3 regions of the Pseudomonas sp. ADAK18 genome follow, and region 1 is predicted to be linked to each of the others. Evidence: riboswitches for the same ligand, from Rfam matches in the RefSeq annotation. Region 1 holds a riboswitch; each other region holds the start of a gene.
What was found. A riboswitch is a leader RNA that binds a small molecule or an ion and turns the genes downstream of it on or off. The one in region 1 is predicted to bind cobalamin.

Region 1 (6,554 bases):
TGGCACGGTTGTTTGAGATGGATCGATTGGAAGAGGAATCCGACAAGGCCTGAGGATGGATTCGAACGATTTTGCGAATTTTCTGACAGAATGCAGCGCAATTTCGTTCTTTCCTGGAGAGCTTCATGGCCACCCTCAGCAAGACCTCAGCCCTCTTGGCCCTCGCGCTGACCGTCGGGTTCGGCGCCAGCCAAGTGTTTGCCGCGAGCAAACCGGCCGCCCAGAAAGCGGCCACACAAAGCATCTCGACCCTGGGCGGCAAGTTCACCTTCAACTTGCCCAAGGACTATGTCGGCGATGCGTTGCCAACGGGCAATGAAGCTGACGGCACCGCCGGCACCAGCGGCACGATGTACGCGAACCAGGCCACGAAAAGCGTGGTGATCGTGGCCGAGACCGTGCGCAACGATGGCATCACCATCAAGGACAACGACCCGCAGTTCCTCGATGGCGCCGTCGCCGGTTTCGTCAAGGACCAAAGCGCGGCCCTACCGGACTTCAAGAAACAGGCCGAGAAGAAACTGACCGTCAAGGGCCTGGGCCTGCGCCAAGTGGACAGCACCGCGACCATGGGCGGCGGCAAAACGCTGAACTCGACCTTCCTTGCTGGCTCCGGCGATCACCTGTTGGTGATCCAGGCTATTTCACGGGCGGATGATGTGAAAGGCCATGAGGTATTGGTGAAGCAGATTACCGGCGGGAAGTAACAGGCTTGTATCAACACCGCCGGTTAAATGTGGGAGCGGGCTTGTGTGGGAGCGGGCTTGCTCGCGAATACGGTGTGTCATTCAGCATCCATGTAACTGATCCACCGCCTTCGCGAGCAAGCCCGCTCCCACATTAGACTGCGTTCACACCGCCATTACCGAAGACTGTTTTCCAGCCAGTTCTTCAGGTCCTGCACTTCCGCCTCGCCTATGGTGTGGATCATCCCCGGATAACCGTGGAATTTTGGCGTCAAGGAAAGCCCCTTCAACACCTCGTTGGCCCGCGTCGCCGACACATACGGCAGCGCCTGATCCAACGTGCCATGGCCAATAAAAATCGCCAGTTTTTCAAGCTGCGCATCAGGCTTCAACTCGGCCTTGAGCACCGGCAGCAAACTGCCGCTGAGCGCCGCAATCCCCCGCAGGGTTTCAGGATGACGCAGCCCTACCTCGTACGACATGATCGCTCCCTGGCTGAACCCCACCAGAAACACCCGATCGCTTTCGGTGTGATATTTACGCGTGGCCTGGGCGACAAAATCGCCAATCAATTTGGCGCTGCTCTGCAAGTCGGCGGTCTCGCCGTCGTAATCGCCATCCCCCGGCGTCTTGGTGAACCAGCGATAGCCATGCGGATCCACTGGCAGCGGTGCACGCGCCGACAAATAGGTCCAGGTCGATGGCAACCGATCCCGCAGGCCGAACAGGTCCTGCTCATTGCTGCCATAGCCGTGCAGGAAAATCACCAACGGCTGGTTGCGTGCGTCACTCATGGTCTGCTCCAGATAGAGCAGCGGCAAGTCGGTGTGCAGCGTGTCTTCAGCCTGAGCCGTGCCGGCAAACAGGGCCAGTGCCAAGGCAATCGATCTGAGCATGGGAATGAACCTCTAGGGCTTGCGCAATAAATAAGTGTCCATGATCCAGCCATTGGCCTGACGCGCCGCCTTGCGTACGCGCTCGATTTCATCGGCCACCTCGGCCACTTTGCCACTGATCAGAATCTCATCCGGTGTACCGAGGTAAGCCCCCCAATAGATATCCAGATCCTGATCGGCCACGGTGCGGTAGGAGTCCTCGGCATCCAGCATCACCACCAGGGTATCGGCATCGCTGGCCTGCCCTGCCGCCAACCGGCGGCCGGTGGTGATCTCGATGGAGCGACCGATACGGTTCAACGGCACTTTATGCTGGGCGGCCAGGGCCTGGACGCTGGTAATGCCGGGGATCACTTCGAATTCGAATTCGCAGCGGCCACTGGCAAGAATCGCCTGCAGGATACGGATGGTGCTGTCGTACAACGCCGGGTCGCCCCAGGCCAGGAAAGCGCCGCACTCACCGTCGGCCATTTGCTCGTTGATCATCCGCTCGAAGGTCTGTTGCTTGTCGCGGTTGAGGTCCTGGACGGCGGTGGTGTAGTCGATCTCGCCACGCACCCGCTCGGGGCAATCGGCTTCGACGAAGCGGTAAGCGTGGTCGGCGTTGATATAGGTCTCGCAGATTTCCCGGCGCAGGTCGATCAGCTTGTCCTTGCTCTGGCCCTTGTCCATCAGGAAAAACACGTCGGTACGGTTGAGCGCCTTGACCGCCTGCATGGTGATGTAGTCGGGGTTGCCGGCGCCGATGCCGATGATCAGGATGCTCTTCATGGGAAAGTCTTCATGGGGTGTTCTCAGTGCGGGAGGCCGATTTTGCCATGTTCGTAACCCTAGGTGGCGTGAGTTTCCAGGCGCAAGCGCCAGACGCCGTTGAAACGCAGCTCGGTGGATGACAATGGCTCCACGTCGATTCGATTGAACATCGCCAGCGGGCATTGCATGACATGCAGCAACGCGGCGCGAATCACAAAGGGATGAGTCACCGCCAGCACATGGCCCGGTGTTTGCTCCAGCGATTGCAGCCACCGCCTTACCCGTTCGCACAATTGCGCCACAGATTCACCGCCATGGGGATTGGCGGTGCAGTCCGTCAGCCAGGCCTGCATGGCGTCGGGCTCGGCCTGTTGAAGCTCGTCGAGGCCCTTACCTTGCCAACGCCCGAAATCACAGTCGCGCAGGGCTTCTTCTACCTGCGGATGCTCGCCAAACAACATCGCCGTTTGCCGGGTTCGCACCTCGGGGCCACACAGTAAACGGGGTGCGCGCTTGAAGCGGCTGGCCAATGACAACGCCGCCGACTGCCACACCATCTCCAAGGGTTCGTCCAACGCGAAGCGGGCGCGTTTTTGAGCCGGCGTACTGGCATGGCAAATGAGGGTCAAGCGAGTGGCCTGCATCGAAAATCGCCCTAGCATCAAGGTAAAGGACGCATCCTGACACAGGAACACCCTTCTCTGTAGCCGTCTTTACAACCCCGGACGCGCCAGGTAGAGCACCTCATACCCCCTGCCGGGGTGGTTGTCCTCCCGTGCCTTGGCCGACAAGGTAATCCGTATCAGCTTCCACGCCTGGACATCCAGTGCCAGGAACACCGCAAAGTTATCGCTGCTGTCAGCCACCTGTTGATTGCGTGCTTTTTCAACTGCCAGCAACTGGGCACGATCCGCCCCCGGCGCCAGCGCCCACTCTTCCCGATACACGCTCAAGGCGTTTTGCGCCGGGCCCCGTCGCACGTCCAGCGGCAACCAGGACTCAATGTGCGGCTGGCCAAAACTGTCGAGGACTTTCTGAAAGCGCTCGCCCAATAAAAAGTCTGCCGCAGCCAGAGGGTCGGCCCACAGGTACACCGAGGCATACAAGTTTCCCACGCCTGTGCCCTGCCCCCGCGTCTGGGCAATGAAGGCCTTGAACAACAACCCCTCGGTGTCATCCCACAGCGGCCCCAGTTGCGCCGCGCGTTGACGAATGATGCCCATGTCGTAATCGGCGGGCAGCCGATGTGAATACTGTTTGGCGAACATGTTGGCGCTCCTGTGCAAGATGAGTGTTGAGCTTGCGCAGTCTCAGTGATTTCATCAAGATATCGCTTGATATAGGTATGATAAGGAATAGAAATGATTGGCACACTCAAACCTCTGGATATCGACACCGTGCAAGCGTTCGTACTGGTGGCGGATTTCGCCAGTTTCACCCGCGCAGCCCAGGCTCTCGATACATCCCAGGCGGCCATCAGCCTCAAGCTCAAGCGCCTGGAAGAACGCCTCGGTTATCGCCTGCTGGAGCGCACGCCCCGGCATGTGCGCCTGTCGCCTCAAGGTGAGCAGTTCATCGTCGCCGCCCGCGCCTTGCTCAATGCCCACGAACGGGCTTTGGGTGATATGAGCGCCAGCACAACACGCCGTTTGGTCATCGGCATCAGCGACCACGTCGCCGGGCCTGACCTGCCGGTGTGGCTCAGCCGCCTGGCCGCCTACGATCCGCTGGTGATTCTGGAAGTACGAATTGCCTCATCCCGTGACCTGGTGGCGGCCTTCGACCGCAACGAACTGGACGCCGTGATCGTGCGTAACGAGGGCGATCGCCAGGACGGTGAAGTGCTGGTGGTGGAGCGCTTTGGCTGGTTCGCCGCGCCCACCTGGCAGCACACGCCCGGCACGCCGTTGCGCATGGCGACCATGGCCCCGCCCTGCGGTGTACGACACCTGGCGGTGCGAGCGCTGGATGAGGCGCGAATCGACTGGACCGAGGTGTTTGTCGGCGGCGGCGTCATGGCCGTGGGTGCAGCGGTCAGTGCCGGCTTGGGCGTGGCAGCCCTCGCCCGTCGCGTGGCACCGGCGGGTGCGGTGGACGTGAGCGCACAGTGGGGATTACCCGCGCTGCCCGTCAGCGAAGTCGTGCTGTACAGCCGGATCAGCGACGGGCGCTCCAAAGAAACGTTGCGGGCGTTAAGTGCGACATTCAGAGGCGTTCTGGAACGCTAAGGCCACTTGAACACCTCACCGTCGTTGCGCCTGCACCTCAGGGCCTGAAAATTCCCTACCCAAGTTGACGAACGGTCTTGCGAGTGTTCAGATGCCGCCCAGTTTCAGGTGCCTCATGCCGCCGTGCATGGGGTGAAACGGGAAACCGGTACGCTCTTTCCGAGCCAGTCCGGTGCTGCCCCCGCAACGGTATACGAGTGACCCCTTCGACACACCACTGTGGCCAATCCGCCATGGGAAGGTGAAGGGATCGAGCCTCGTGAGCCCGGAGACCGGCCTGGAATTTCTGTTTGGCAAAATCCTGCGGTGGGCGGGCATGGGCCGGTATTGGCGTGTGCTCGATGCCTTCTCCTGCGTGCTTCTGCGAAAGAAACTTTTCGAGAAGACTATGATTCGACGTTCCTGTACTTCCCTGTTGGGCTGCCTGTTCAGCCCGCTCCTGCTCGCCGATGAAACAGTCTTGGTGCTCAAGCAGCAGATCGTTTCTGCACCCTCGGTGGAGTCCACCACCGTTGCCGAGATGGCTCAGTACGGCAGCAAGGTGGAAGTCGTCACCCGTGAACAGATCGAACGCGCCGGCCCTGGCGCCGATGTTTCGCGGGCCATGCAAATGTTTATCCCCGGTCTCTACGTCGCGCCAAAAAACGGCCCGTTCGACTACGGCACCTATTCCCTGTTGGGCGGACGTAACGATGACACGCTGATCCTGCTGGACGGCGTGCGCCTGAACAATCGCCTGTACGGCGGCCTGTACCTGGACACTCTGCCAGCCAACGCCATCGAGCGCATTGAAGTACTCAAGGGTGGGCAGAGCCTGTTATTCGGCACCCAGGCGGTATCCGGGGTGATCAATATCGTCACCCGCAGCCCGCAGTCACGCGAGGTGTCCGGTGAGGTGAACCTGGGCGTGGATACGTTCGGCGGAACCACCGGCGATGCACGGGCAGAGAAGATTTTCAACAACGACTTCGGCGACCTGGGCTTGCTGGCGTATGTCAACCGTAACGTCTCCGAAGGTTACCAACCGTTTCGCAACCGTGATATGAGAAACGTCACCGACAAGAAGCGCTCCTACGAAGTCAGCACCTTCGGCGGCAAAGCCATTCAGTCTTTCGGTGATGACTCACGGCTGGAGCTGTTCTACCAATATGCTGACGCCAACCTGGATTTCGCCGGTGCCACTAACCACCACAAGACCACCAATGACCGGGTGCAGCAAATCGCCACGGCGACCTTCGAGCAGAGCCTCAACGAGCAGCTGAGCTACTTCATCAAGGGTCATATCAACGACTGGGACACGCGCTACACCAAGATCCTCAACACCGAAAATGGCGGCACCACGGTCAAGAATCACAACGACTATTGGGGCTTCACAGACTGGGGCATACAAGCCGAAGGCAAGGCGGTACTGCCCGGTGATCATGTGCTGGTGTTCGGCTCCGACAACCAGTGGTTCAAGGGCCAGGACGATGTGCTGATCATCGACAACAACAAGGCCCAGGCCCATGCGCTGTATACCCAGTTGCGACCGAAGATCGACGCCCTGCCCGACTGGCACCCCAGCCTCGGCATCCGTCACGAGGCCATGAGCGGCGGCGACAGTGCCACCGTCGGCATGCTCACGTCGCTCTACAACCTCAACGATAACTGGGCATTGCGCGGGCAGTACGGCACGGCCTACAAGCTGCCGAACGCCGAACAGCTGTTCGTCAACGAGCCGGGCGACGAGATGGGCAACCGTAACCTGAAACCGGAGAAAAGCCGCAATGCCGAGTTGGGCGCCGACTACAAAGGCAACCTGCTCGACCGCGACTTCAGCGCCAGCGTGACCGTGTTCAAACGCAAAATCACCGACCTGATTACCCAAGACGGCGAACAGTGGGTCAACGGTCAAGGCCAGATCCAGATGCGCGGCTTCGAGGCCGACGCCAAGCTGGCACTCAACGATCAATGGAGCCTGCAGGCGGACATGACCCGCAATCTCACCGAGT
Region 2 (6,554 bases), 990 kb from region 1:
TACCGCGACCATTATTGCCTCCGGCGTCGGCGGCTTTCCGGCGATTGCCGAGGCGGTGCGGACCGCGGACAGCAAAGGCCCGCGACGCTTGTCGCCGTTCACCATTCCCTCGTTCCTCGGCAACATGGCCGCCGGGCATGTGTCGATCCAGCATCAGCTAAAAGGCCCGCTCGGCTCCCCCGTCACAGCCTGCGCCGCCGGTGTGCAAGCGATTGGCGACGCAGCCCGGATGATTCGCGCGGGAGAAATCGACATCGCCGTTTGCGGCGGCGCCGAAGCCTGTATTCACCGGGTCAGCCTGGGCGGTTTTGCCGCTGCGCGCGCGTTGTCCCACAGCTATAACGCCACTCCTGAGCTGGCCTCACGCCCCTTCGATCAAGGCCGCGACGGTTTTGTCATGGGCGAAGGTGCCGGATTGTTGGTCATCGAAGAACTCGAACATGCGCTGGCCCGGGGCGCGACCCCCATCGCGGAGCTGGTGGGATACGGCACCAGCGCCGACGCCTATCACATGACCTCCGGCCCGGAAGATGGGTCTGGTGCCCGCAGGGCAATGGAGCTGGCGATCCAACAGGCGGGGATCACTGCGGCGCAGATCCAGCATTTGAACGCCCATGCAACGTCGACCCCGGTGGGTGATAACGGCGAGTTGGCGGCCATCAACGCGTTATTCGGCGCACACGCAGGCGTTGCGATCAGCGCAACGAAGTCGGCAACCGGTCACCTGCTAGGTGCCGCAGGAGGAATCGAGGCGATATTCACGGTACTCGCCTTGCGCGACCAGATTGCCCCCGCCACGCTGAACCTGGACCACCCGGACGATGCGGCTGCAGGACTTGACTTGGTGCGCGGTGCAGCCCGGTCGATGCCTATTGAATATGCGATATCCAACGGGTTCGGGTTTGGCGGCGTCAACGCTAGCGTGCTGTTCAAGCGCTGGGACTTACGCTTGTAATCGCGTATTTGACGTGAATCCCCGCCCATGCTCTCCTACACATCTTGTTTCGGGTGCCCTTCACAGGGTGAAACGGGAAACCGGTGAGTCATGAGGTTATGACGAGTCCGGTGCTGCCCCCGCAACGGTAAGCGAGCGAAGCGTCAGAGCCACTGTGTCGACACGACATGGGAAGGCGATGCTTTTTGACGTCAAGTCCCTCGCAAGCCCGGAGACCGGCCCGAAAAAATCAGATAACAAACCCGCGGTGGGCGGGCGCTGTTAAGGCCCTGCGTGCCTGGCTCGCGGGGTTTTCATGCGCTCGTTTCACCCTGACACTCGAAAAGGGACGCGCCATGTCGATCATCAGCAGCACCTCGCACACCGCCAGCAGCACTGCCACCTTGAGCCAACGCCTGACCGCTGCCATTGGCGCGTCGATCCTCGGTGCGTGCCTGGTGTATTTCGCCGGTTTCTCGCATATCGAGGCCGTGCACAACGCCGCCCACGATACCCGCCACAGCGCCGCATTCCCGTGCCACTGAGACCTGCCGACATGATCAAGCGTATTGCGCAAACCGCAGGTTTCACTGGCCTGCTGGCCGCCCTGCTGCTGACCCTGCTGCAAAGCTTCTGGGTCGCCCCGTTGATTCTCCAGGCGGAAACCTTCGAGAAAGCCCCGGCCACCGAATTGCATGAACACGCCGATGGCGCGGCCGCCGCTCACGGCCATGACGCCGAAGCCTGGGAGCCGGCAGACGGTTGGCAGCGCGTGCTGTCCACCACCGGCGGTAACCTGGTGGTCGCTGTTGGTTTTGCCCTGATGCTGGCGGGTCTCTACACCTTGCGCGCGCCAACCCGCACGGCCCAAGGCCTGCTGTGGGGCTTGGCCGGTTACGCCACTTTCGTGCTGGCGCCGACCCTTGGCTTGCCGCCTGAGCTACCGGGCACTGCGGCCGCCGACTTGGCGCAACGGCAAATCTGGTGGATCGGTGCTGCGGCCTCCACCGCTACCGGTATCGCGTTGATTGTGTTCGGGCACAACTGGCTGCTGAAAGCGCTGGGCGTGGCGATTCTAGTGGTGCCTCACGTGATTGGCGCGCCGCAACCGGAAGTCCATTCGATGCTGGCGCCTGAAGCCCTGGAAGCACAGTTCAAGATTGCCTCGCAGCTGACCAACGTTGCGTTCTGGCTGGCCTTGGGCCTGATCAGTGCCTGGCTGTTTCGCCGCAATCGTGACGATCAGTACTCAGCATGAACACCGTGCCAACCCTGGTGGTTGGCCTGGGTTGCCGGCGGGGCTGTGGCGTCGACACCCTGCTCAACCTGTTCAATGCGGCCCTCGATGCCAGGGGGATCGAACGCCGGCACGTCATTGCACTGGCCAGCATCGACCGTAAACAGGATGAGCCGGGACTGCTGGCGCTGGCCAAGGTCCTGGATCTGCCACTGCAGTTTTTCAGTGCCGAGCAATTGGCGGGTTATGAAGCTCGATTGAGCCATAAGTCGCCCATCGCCCATGCACATACCGGTTGCTACGGCATCGCCGAAAGCGCGGCCCTGGCCCTGGCCGAATCCATGGCTCAGGCCTCTGCCTCACTGCTGATCACCCGCCAAAAAAACGCCCAGGCCACCTTTGCATTGGCGTGTGCCGGCTAAATTCCCGATAATCGTGCCCCTCGATCATGAGCAATCTTCATCTGAAGCCTTGCTCGCACGCGTTTGCACAGGAAAGCATCCATGACCGTCTTTTTCATCGGCGCCGGCCCCGGCGACCCGGAGCTGATCACCGTCAAGGGCCAGCGACTGATTCGCAGCTGCCCGGTGATCATCTATGCCGGCTCCCTGGTACCGGCGGCCGTGCTGGAAGGTCATCAGGCGGAACAGGTGGTCAACAGCGCTGAACTGCACCTGGAACAGATCATCGAGCTGATTAAAGTCGCCCACGAAAAGGGCCAGGATGTGGCTCGGGTGCATTCCGGCGACCCCAGCCTCTATGGCGCGATTGGCGAGCAGATCCGCGGCTTGAGAGCGCTGGGAATACCGTTTCAGATCATTCCAGGCGTAACAGCCGTGGCGGCCTGCGCCGCGCTGCTGGAGACCGAACTGACGCTGCCGGACATTGCCCAGAGCGTGATCCTGACCCGTTATGCCGATAAAATCGCAATGCCGGCAGGTGAGGCATTCAGCAGCCTGGCCCAGCATGGCACGACGATGGCGATTCACCTGGGGGTCAATCATCTGGAGAAGATCGTCGCTGAGCTGCTGCCCCATTACGGCGCGGATTGCCCGATTGCCGTGGTGCACCGTGCGACGTGGCCGGATCAGGACTGGGTTATTGGGACTCTCGCGGATATTGCCGAGAAAGTCGCGGCCAAGGGTTTCAGGCGTACGGCGTTGATTGTGGTGGGCCGGGTGTTGGCCAGTGACAGCTTCCGTGAGTCATCGCTCTATCGTGCGGGGCATGCCCACCTCTACCGCCCCTGAGCAAATTCTGAGCCCCATGCAAAACCCTGTGGGAGCCGGGCTTGCCCGCGATGACGGTGGCACAGCCCGCATTGATGTTGGCAGCCCTATCGCTATCGCGGGCAAGCCCGGCTCCCACACTTAACCTTTAACGTCATAAAGCATCCGTAATACATTGAATTATAGGCATAAAAAAACGGCGCTCGCGGGGCGCCGTTTTTTGTTCGCAACGAACGCCTTAATAGTAGGCGTTTTCTTTCTGCGTGTGGTCGGTCACGTCACGTACACCCTTGAGCTCGGGGATCCGCTCCAACAGAGTGCGCTCGATGCCTTCGCGCAAGGTCACGTCCGCCTGGCCACAGCCCTGGCAACCACCACCGAATTTCAACACGGCGATGCCGTCTTCGACCACATCGATCAGGCTGACCTGACCGCCGTGACTCGCAAGGCCCGGGTTGATTTCGGTTTGCAGGTAGTAATTGATGCGCTCGTTGACCGGGCTGTCAGCGTTGACGTTTGGCACCTTGGCGTTGGGCGCCTTGATGGTCAATTGGCCGCCCATGCGATCGGTGGCGTAGTCGACCACCGCATCGTCGAGGAAGGCTTCGCTGAACGCGTCGATATACGCGGTGAAGCTTTTCAGCCCCAGGGCGGTATCTTCGGGTTTTTCTTCGCCCGGTTTGCAGTAGGCAATGCACGTCTCGGCGTACTGAGTGCCGGGCTGGGTGATGAAGACGCGGATGCCGATGCCTGGGGTGTTCTGCTTGGACAGCAGATCAGCCAGGTAATCGTGGGCGGCGTCGGTAATGGTTATGGCAGTCATGGAAACTCCTCACAGGCTTGCCCGCAGTTTACGCCAAATTATTACGGAGGTACAAAGTCCTAGTGTTTTTGTCGGGATAGGCTTTTTTGGGGGAGATGGGGTTGGTGGGCATATCCGTTGTTGCGGTCACGGCTGCTATTGGTTCCGCTCTTACAGCGGGTCACTTTTGGAAAAGAGCCCCAAAAGTAACCAAAAGGGCTCTTGCCCCACCACTCGGCACCTCGCCTAGGCTCGGTGTGCCCTCACTCCGGCCTTGCTCCGTGGGCCGCCGCAATGGGCCATCCTTGGCCCAGTGCGGCTAAACCGGCGTCCTGCCGGTTTACCCACGGACCAAGGCCTGCGTTCAGCCAGCGTGGTTTAACGGGGCGCCTAAGATCAACGTCAAAAGCAGATCAAGAACACAGCGGCCTACCAGCCGGCTTGAGTGGTGTGAGGCAAAGGCAAAATCAAAAGCGGGCACGGTGGACTGTGGGAGCTGGCTTGCCTGCGATGCAGGCAACTCGGTCTTTCAGGAACACCGAGGTGATGCCATCGCAGGCAAGCCAGCTCCCACAGAAAAGCAAAAAAAGCAGCTTGGCTGTTGATCTGCTTTGATCTGCTCTGCTCTGCTCTGCTTTTGATTTTGATCTAGGCGCCCCGTTAAACCACGATGGCCGCACGCAGGTATTGCGTAGTGGGCACCCCGGCATGGATGCCGGGGTAGCCGCGACACGGCCATGGATGGCCGATCGCGGCGGGCCCACGGAGTAATGCCTGCGTTCGGGCACACCGAGCCTGAGCGAGGTGCCGAGTGGTGGGGCAAGAGCGTTTTGGTTACTTTGCCGCTTTTGCAAAGTGACCCGCTGTAAGAGCGGAACCAATAGCAGCCATCACCGCAGCAACGGATATGTACCCAACGCCAACCCCACCCCCCTACAAATTCTCATACCGATTCATATCCAACACCCCCTCCTCAACCGGCGCCGTCTCATGGATATACCGCGACAAGTCATGAAAGTACTGCCAAAACAACGGATGACTTCGACGAATCCCCCACCGATCCACGATTGCCTCAAACCGCTTCGCATCCTTGGCACTCTCCATCGCAGCCACAAACGCCGGCACTTCCTGCGCCGGAATATTGAACATGAAATTCGGATAGCTGCTGAGCACTCCCGGATAAATCGTCACCGTATCCAGACCCGGTTGGTAGCGATAAGCCTCACCCAACATAAACGCCACATTGCTGTGGGCCCGATTGCGCATCAGGCTGTACACCTCACGTTTGCCACTGCGGGTTTCAATCCGCAACATCGTCGCTTCCGGTAACTGCTCAATCACCTTGAGCCCGGCCGCCGGACGTGAAGTCAAACGGCTCAAGGCCTGTTCCGCATCCCGCAGCGCCGGATCGATACCCGGACGCGAGCAATAGGCACTGACACACCGATTGATCGGATCCGGGCTGGCATTCAGCTCGCTATAACGGGCCAGCAGTTGGTTGGCAAAATCACGCTTGGGATCCTTCTCGTCCAGGCTCAACCCCGTAGGCTTGTCGTCGTCAATCGCTTCATAATCCATCCACAACTTGACCTTGCCGCTGTTCTGATACCAGTCATCCAGAAAGCCGTCCCGCGAATCCGCAGGCATCAGGCGCAGGAAGTTCTGCTCGGCACCATTACGGATCAGGTCGAAGTACAGCCGGGTCTGCGCCTGGTGGGAGACATTACCGAAGACATCGAAGTTGACCGCCAACTGGTAATACGTGCGCTCCAGCAACGGATAGTCGAACAGCCACATCGTCTGCGGGACTTCGCCAATCAATCCCTTGGTCACCGAAGCACTGTCGAAGTGGCGGAAGATCGACAACAGCGCATTGTCATTACCGGCCCACAGGCTCGACCAACTAGGTGCGGACAAGTCAGCATAACTGTCGCGACGCAAGGCTTCATAAGCGTTGCGCTTGTCGCGGTAGGCCAGCCACAGGCTCAGCACGCTGCCCACGTCATCGTTTTGCCCAGGCATTGCCAGCAATGGCGTAGCCTGGCCACGATAGCGGGCATCGGTGATGTACAGGTCGTGATCGGGGTCTTGGAACAGCGTCCAGAAGTTATCGCGAATCACATCCGTGGCGATCTGCCCACGGCACACCGGCCCTCGAATAAAGGTGCGCACAAAGTATTCGGCGTTATCCAGCATGAACTGATAACGCGCCTTGGCCGGAATGGCTTCGAACGTCTCGAATGGGTTGGCCCGGCGCGCTGGCCCGTAGCCCGGCAAGGCATGCACTTGCCAGTCACCGCTGTAGAACAGTGACTTGATGCGGGCCATTTTATCGGCGCTGAACGGATAGGT
Region 3 (6,554 bases), 980 kb from region 1:
CTCCGGCAGTCGGCGTATCCCGGAGTGGCCCGCCAACAAGCGTTTCCACGTCTGTTCCACGCCGCTCCCCAAAGGGGTCACTGCACCCATGCCGGTCACAACAATTCGCTTATTCATGATCGCTCAGCTCCGCAATTTCTGGTTGGTAGCAATGCATGGACGAAGCTATCATCATGAAAGTAACTTCGAGTAGCGAAAATATTCCGGGTTTCCCCATAGAGGAACTGCAATGCAACGCAAGTCGCTGGTAAATGCCGAGTGCCCGGTGGCGCGCGGGCTGGAAAGGGTGGGTGAGTGGTGGAGCATTCTGATCATGCGTGATGCGCTGCAGGGCTTGAGGCGCTTTGACGAGTTTTCCCAGAGCCTGGATATTGCGCCCAACATGCTCACGCGCCGGTTGAATACGCTGGTGGAGGGCGGACTGCTGGAGCGCCGGCGCTACAGTGAGCGGCCGCCGCGTTTTGAATATGTGCCGACGCCCGCCGGTGAGGATTTCAGGATCGTGATCATGGCGTTCGTGGGGTGGGGCAACCGGCACTTCGCGCCGGAGGGCGAAAGCCTGCAGATGGTCGATGCCGCGACCGCCCGTCCAGTGGCGGTGGCGGTGGTTGACGTTGCCCAGGGGGCTATCGTGCCGATGGAACAATGCCGCGTACGGGCTGGACCCGCGGCGAGCGAAGGCATGCTGGAGCGTTTGGCGTTGATACACACCAAACGTTCGGAGATTGACCCTTCCTCGTGCACTGCGTAGCCTTGCGCCTTCGAGGTTCTTCGGCCCAGGCCGAAGCTAAGAAGGGAACGCGGTCAATGCCGCGGCTGCCCCCGCAACTGTAAAGGGTTTATCTGACTGCCACGCCACTGCCTGAACCAGGCGGGAAGGCGCAGCCAGCGCCAGTCGAACGACTGGCAAGCCCCAAGCCAGGAGACCTGCCTCGCAACGATTCTCAACTTTCAACCGGGCGGGGTGATCCGGTGGCGAAACAGGTTTCTGCGTGCCGTCGCAGGGCCAGTCGTCCCGTATGCCCGCCCCAAAGGGCATCCGATGAAAACACTGGCCAAACTCCCCGTCACCATCGTTACCGGCTTCCTCGGTTCGGGCAAGACCACCTTGCTGCGCCACATGCTGGACAACGCTCAGGGCCGCCGTATCGCGGTGATCGTCAACGAGTTCGGCGAGTTGGGCATTGATGGCGAAATCCTCAAGCAATGCTCCATCGGCTGCACCGAAGAAGAAGCCAACGGCCGCGTTTACGAGCTGGCTAACGGTTGCCTGTGCTGCACGGTCCAGGAAGAGTTCTTTCCGGTGATGCGCGAGTTGGTGGCCCGTCGCGGCGACCTCGACCATATCCTCATCGAAACCTCGGGACTGGCCCTGCCAAAACCGCTGGTCCAGGCCTTCCAGTGGCCGGAAATTCGTAGCGCCTGCACCGTTGACGCAGTGATCACCGTGGTCGACAGCCCGGCCGTGGCGGCTGGCACCTTCGCTGCGTTCCCGGATCAAGTGGATGCCCAGCGCAAACTCGACCCTAATCTTGACCACGAATCGCCGCTGCACGAGCTGTTCGCCGACCAACTGGCCAGCGCCGACCTGGTGATCCTCAACAAATCCGACTTGATCAGCCCCGAAGACCTGGCCCGCGTACGCCTGGAAGTCGCCGAGGAGCTGCCGCCAGCGGTCAAGATCATCGAAGCCAGCAGTGGTCGTTTGCCGCTGGATGTACTGATTGGCCTGGGTGCCGGTTCCGAAGAGCACATCGACGGCCGTCACAGCCATCACGATCATCACCACGAAGGTGAAGACGACCATGATCACGACGCATTTGACTCGATCTCCATCGAACTGCCGCAAGCCGACGAAAGCCTGTTGCTCGACGCATTGACTCAACTGGTGGTCCAGCACGGCATCCTGCGGGTCAAGGGCTTCGCGGCTATTCCCAACAAACCAATGCGCCTGCTGATCCAGGGTGTAGGCACCCGTTTCGACAAACACTTCGACCGCGCCTGGCGTGCCGATGAGCGGCGCGCGACTCATCTGGTGCTGATCGGCCAGGAACTGGATGCCACCTTGCTCGAAGCGCAACTGCGCGCTGCCCTCAGCGTTTAAGCCATGCACCTGCTCAGGACCCAGCCCGGGGGTTTCGTCTCGGATGACAACATTGCCGACCTTGGACAAACCCCGGCCGAGCTGGTGGTTTTGTGCAGCGGCGATTCCAGCCTGGCGCTGCTGGCCGAAGCCGCACAGCAATTGCCTGCGGACTACCCGAGCCTGCGCCTGGCCAACCCGATGCAGGTGCAGAATCATGCGTCGGTCGACTTGTATGTGGATGAGGTGCTGCGTCACGCCAAGGTCATCCTGATCTCGCTCCACGGCGGGATTGCTTATTGGCGTTACGGCATTGAGCGCCTGGTGGAGTTGGCGCAGCGCGGCGTTCAACTGATTCTGGTGCCGGGGGACGATCGTCCGGACCCGGAGCTCAGCGGCCTCAGCACCGTGAGTATGGAGGCGCGTGACCGCCTCTGGCACTTCCTGCGCCAGGGCGGCATGGGCAATGCGCTGGATTTCTATCGCTGCCTGGCCACGACTTACCTGGGGCGCGATTACGCCTGGGCCGAGCCACAGGTGCTGCCACGCACGGCGATTTATCACCCGCATAAAGCCAATGCCAGCCTGAGCGATTGGCAGGCTGACTGGCAGGCCGGGCTCCCGGTGGCGGCGGTGTTGTTCTATCGCTCTCATTTGCAGGCGGCCAACACCGCTTTTATCGATGTGTTTTGCCAACGCTTACAGGCTGCGGGTCTCAACCCGTTGCCCATTGCGGTGGCCAGTTTGAAAGAGCCCGGCTGCCTGACGGTGGTCGAGGACTGGCTGGATGAGGTGCAGGCGTCGGTGATTCTCAACACCACCGGCTTTGCCCAGTCCAGCCCCGAAGCGCCGCACCTGCGGCCGTTTCGCCGCAACATCCCGGTGATCCAGGCCATCTGCGCCCAGGACAACGAACCTGCCTGGCAAGCCAGCGAGCAAGGCCTCGGCCCCCGTGATCTGGCGATGCATATTGCCTTGCCGGAGCTGGACGGGCGGATCATCAGCCGGCCCATCAGCTTCAAGGACCTGGCCTGGCGCAGCGAGCGCAGTCAGTCCGATGTGGTGTGCTACCGGGCGCAACCGGAGCGCATGGATTTTGTCGCCGAACTGGCAAGGCGCTGGGTCGAACTGGCGCGGGTGCCCAATAGCGAAAAGCGTATTGCGCTGATTCTTGCCAACTATCCGACCCGCGATGGGCGCATTGGCAACGGCGTCGGTCTTGATACCCCGGCGGCGGCACTGAATATCCTTCGGGCGCTGAAAATCGAGGATTACCCGTTGCCGGACGAGCTGCCGGCAAGCGGTACGGCATTGATTCAAGCGCTGTTGGGTGGCGTCAGCAACGACCTCGACAGCCTCGATCTGCGTCCTTGCCATCAAAGCCTGGGGCTGGACGACTACGAGGCAATGTTCAAGCGCCTGCCCGAGGCCAACCGCCAAGCCGTATTGGAGCGCTGGGGCTCTCCCCACAATGATCCGATGTTCCGTGACGGCCGCATGATGATCGCCGGCCTGCGTTTTGGCCTGACCTTCGTCGGCATTCAGCCCGCCCGGGGTTATCAGGTGGATGCCAGCGCTGTGTACCACGACCCGGATCTGGTGCCGCCTCACGGTTATCTGGCGTTCTACTTCTGGTTGCGCCAGACCTACGGCACCCATGCGGTGGTCCACGTCGGCAAACACGGCAACCTGGAGTGGCTGCCGGGTAAGGGCGTCGGGCTGTCGGAAAACTGCTGGCCGGATGCGTTGCTGGGGCCGCTGCCGAATATCTATCCCTTTATTGTCAACGACCCGGGCGAGGGCGCCCAGGCCAAACGTCGTACCCAGGCAGTGATCATCGATCACCTGATGCCGCCGCTGACCCGTGCCGAAACCTACGGGCCGTTGCGCAACCTGGAGTTGCTGGCGGACGAGTATTACGAAGCACAACTGCTTGATCCGCGCCGTGCCCGGGAGTTGCAAAAGGACATTCTCAAGTTGGTGCGGGAAACCCGTATCGACCAGGAGCTGGCGCTGGACGAAAACCTCGACAGCGATGCCGATGCGGCCATCTGGTTGCCACGCCTGGACACGTACTTGTGTGACTTGAAGGAGTCGCAGATCCGCGACGGTCTGCACATTTTCGGTGAGTCGCCAGTGGGGCGCTTGCGTATCGACACCCTGCTGGCATTGCTACGCATTCCGCGAGGCGACGGCCGCGGGCCGCAATCGAGTTTGTTGCGGGTGCTGGCCAAGGCGTTTGAACTGGGCTTCGATCCGTTGGATTGCGCGCTGGCCGAACCGTGGACCGGGCGTCGTCCCGAGGTCCTGCAGAAGATTGACCCACAGTTGTGGCGTACGGCGGGCGACACCCGTGAACGTCTGGAACTCTACGCTGCGCGCCTGATCGAGCAGTCCCTGGAGGGCGCACTTGAGCAGCTTGAAGAGCCAGGCTGGCAAGACGTCAAAGGTGTGATCGAGAGCCTGCGTATTGTCGTCGCTCCGCGCCTGGATGCTTGCGGCCCGGCGGAAATGCGCGGTTTGCTGGATGCCCTGTGCGGGCGTTTCGTGCCGGCCGGTCCCAGCGGCGCACCCAGCCGTGGCCGTCTGGATGTGCTGCCTACCGGACGCAACTTTTTCTCGGTGGATGTGCGCAACCTGCCCACCACCACGGCCTGGCGTATTGGCTTCCAGTCGGCAACCCTGATTCTTGAGCGGCATTTGCAGGACCACGGTGACCACCTGCGCCAACTCGGCCTGTCGGTGTGGGGCACCGCTACCATGCGCACCGGGGGTGACGATATCGCCCAAGCTATGGCACTGATGGGCGTGCGTCCGGTATGGGCCACGGGCAGTCAGCGGGTGGATGACTTTGAAATCCTGCCCCTGAGCCTGCTGGATCGCCCACGCGTTGATGTGACGTTGCGGGTGTCCGGGTTCTTCCGGGACGCCTTCGCCAATCTGATCCGCCTGTTCGACGCGGCCGTGCAAGCCGTGGCGGCGCTGGATGAGCCGGATGACATGAACCCGCTGGCGGCCAAGGTGCGCAGCGAACGCGAAGCCTTGCGCCTGTCCGGACTGGATGACGAGGCTGCGGCAAAACAGGCCGGCTGGCGAATCTTCGGTGCCAAGCCCGGTGCCTATGGCGCGGGCGTGCAGGGGGCGATTGACGGTCGTCTTTGGCAGAGCCGAGAAGACCTGGCCGAGGTTTACCTCAACTGGGGTGGCTACGCTTATGGCGGTTCCGACGAAGGCACTGCCGCCCGTGAACAGTTCGCTCAGCGTTTGAGCCAGGTCCAGGCAGTGTTGCAGAACCAGGACAACCGCGAGCATGACGTGCTCGATTCCAACGATTACTACCAGTTCCAGGGCGGTATGCTCGCTGCCGTGGAAACCCTGAGCGGTGATAGGGCCGCCAGTTATCACGGCGACCACAGCCAGCCGGACTTACCGAAGATCCGCACCTTGAAAGAAGAGCTGAACCGGGTAATCCGTGCCCGGGCGGCCAATCCGAAGTGGATCGAAGGAGTCAAGCGCCATGGCTATAAAGGTGCGTTCGAGATGGCGGCGACCGTGGACAACCTGTTTGCCTTCGACGCCACTACGGCGCTGATCGATGATCATCAATATGCGTTGCTGGCTGATGCCTATTTACTGGATCCCGACACCCGCGAATTTGTGCAGCAGCACAACCCGGCCGCCTTGCGAGAGATGACTGAGCGCATGCTGGAAGCCCAGCAGCGAGGTATGTGGCAGGAACCCGGGGCCTATCGTGAGGCGTTGGAAAATTTGTTGTTGGATATAGAAGAAGACAGTTGATGACCGACCTCCCTCATTTCCCGCTGTCCGCCGTCGTTGGCGCCGACGACCTCAAACTGGCCCTGTGCCTGACCGCCATCGACCCGAAAATCGGTGGCGTGTTGATCGAGGGCCCTCGGGGGATGGCCAAATCTACCCTGGCCCGTGGCCTGGCGGATTTGTTGGCGAGCGGCCAGTTCGTCACGCTGCCCCTGGGCGCCACCGAGGAGCGCCTGGTGGGCACCCTCGACTTGGACGCCGCGCTGAGCGAAGGCCGCGCGCAATTTTCCCCCGGCGTGCTGGCCAAGGCGGATGGCGGCGTGTTGTACGTCGATGAGGTCAATTTGCTGCCTGACCATCTGGTGGACCTGCTGCTGGACGTGGCGGCCAGCGGCACCAACCTGATCGAGCGCGACGGCATTTCCCACCGCCATTCGGCGCGCTTTGTACTGATTGGCACGATGAACCCGGAAGAAGGTGAGCTGCGCCCGCAGTTACTTGATCGGTTTGGTTTCAATGTGGCGTTGAGCGGGCAAACGCTGCCTGCGCAACGGAGGCAGATCATTCGCCGCAGGCTGGATTTTGACAGCGATCCCGAAGCTTTCTGCGCACAGTGGGCCGGTCAGCAGGCCGCGTTACGTGAGCGCTGCACACAGGCCCGGGCGCTACTGGAGAGCATCCCACTGGATGATCA

Region 2: another riboswitch for cobalamin. It lies ahead of HKK55_RS11645 (CbtB-domain containing protein); the one in region 1 lies ahead of HKK55_RS07350 (TonB-dependent siderophore receptor).
Region 3: another riboswitch for cobalamin. It lies ahead of cobW (cobalamin biosynthesis protein CobW); the one in region 1 lies ahead of HKK55_RS07350 (TonB-dependent siderophore receptor).

Annotation. Positions count from the first base shown of each region.
Region 1 covers NZ_CP052859.1:1,635,759-1,642,312, reverse strand. Annotated here, with positions in the region: gene HKK55_RS07385 (monovalent cation:proton antiporter-2 (CPA2) family protein) at 1-53, shown strand, start outside; gene HKK55_RS07380 (hypothetical protein) at 126-707, shown strand; gene HKK55_RS07375 (alpha/beta hydrolase) at 863-1,582, opposite strand; gene cobF (precorrin-6A synthase (deacetylating)) at 1,595-2,353, opposite strand; gene HKK55_RS07365 (histidine phosphatase family protein) at 2,413-2,979, opposite strand; gene HKK55_RS07360 (DUF4865 family protein) at 3,049-3,603, opposite strand; gene HKK55_RS07355 (LysR family transcriptional regulator) at 3,697-4,563, shown strand; cobalamin riboswitch at 4,653-4,859, shown strand; gene HKK55_RS07350 (TonB-dependent siderophore receptor) at 4,952-6,554, shown strand, end outside.
Region 2 covers NZ_CP052859.1:2,621,208-2,627,761, forward strand. Annotated here, with positions in the region: gene fabF (beta-ketoacyl-ACP synthase II) at 1-955, shown strand, start outside; cobalamin riboswitch at 990-1,194, shown strand; gene HKK55_RS11645 (CbtB-domain containing protein) at 1,291-1,479, shown strand; gene HKK55_RS11650 (CbtA family protein) at 1,491-2,192, shown strand; gene HKK55_RS11655 (cobalamin biosynthesis protein) at 2,189-2,593, shown strand; gene cobM (precorrin-4 C(11)-methyltransferase) at 2,675-3,421, shown strand; gene nfuA (Fe-S biogenesis protein NfuA) at 3,639-4,223, opposite strand; gene HKK55_RS11670 (fatty acid cis/trans isomerase) at 5,136-6,554, opposite strand, start outside.
Region 3 covers NZ_CP052859.1:2,614,448-2,621,001, reverse strand. Annotated here, with positions in the region: gene fabF (beta-ketoacyl-ACP synthase II) at 1-117, opposite strand, end outside; gene HKK55_RS11635 (helix-turn-helix domain-containing protein) at 230-751, shown strand; cobalamin riboswitch at 748-950, shown strand; gene cobW (cobalamin biosynthesis protein CobW) at 1,043-2,104, shown strand; gene cobN (cobaltochelatase subunit CobN) at 2,108-5,881, shown strand; gene HKK55_RS11620 (ATP-binding protein) at 5,881-6,554, shown strand, end outside.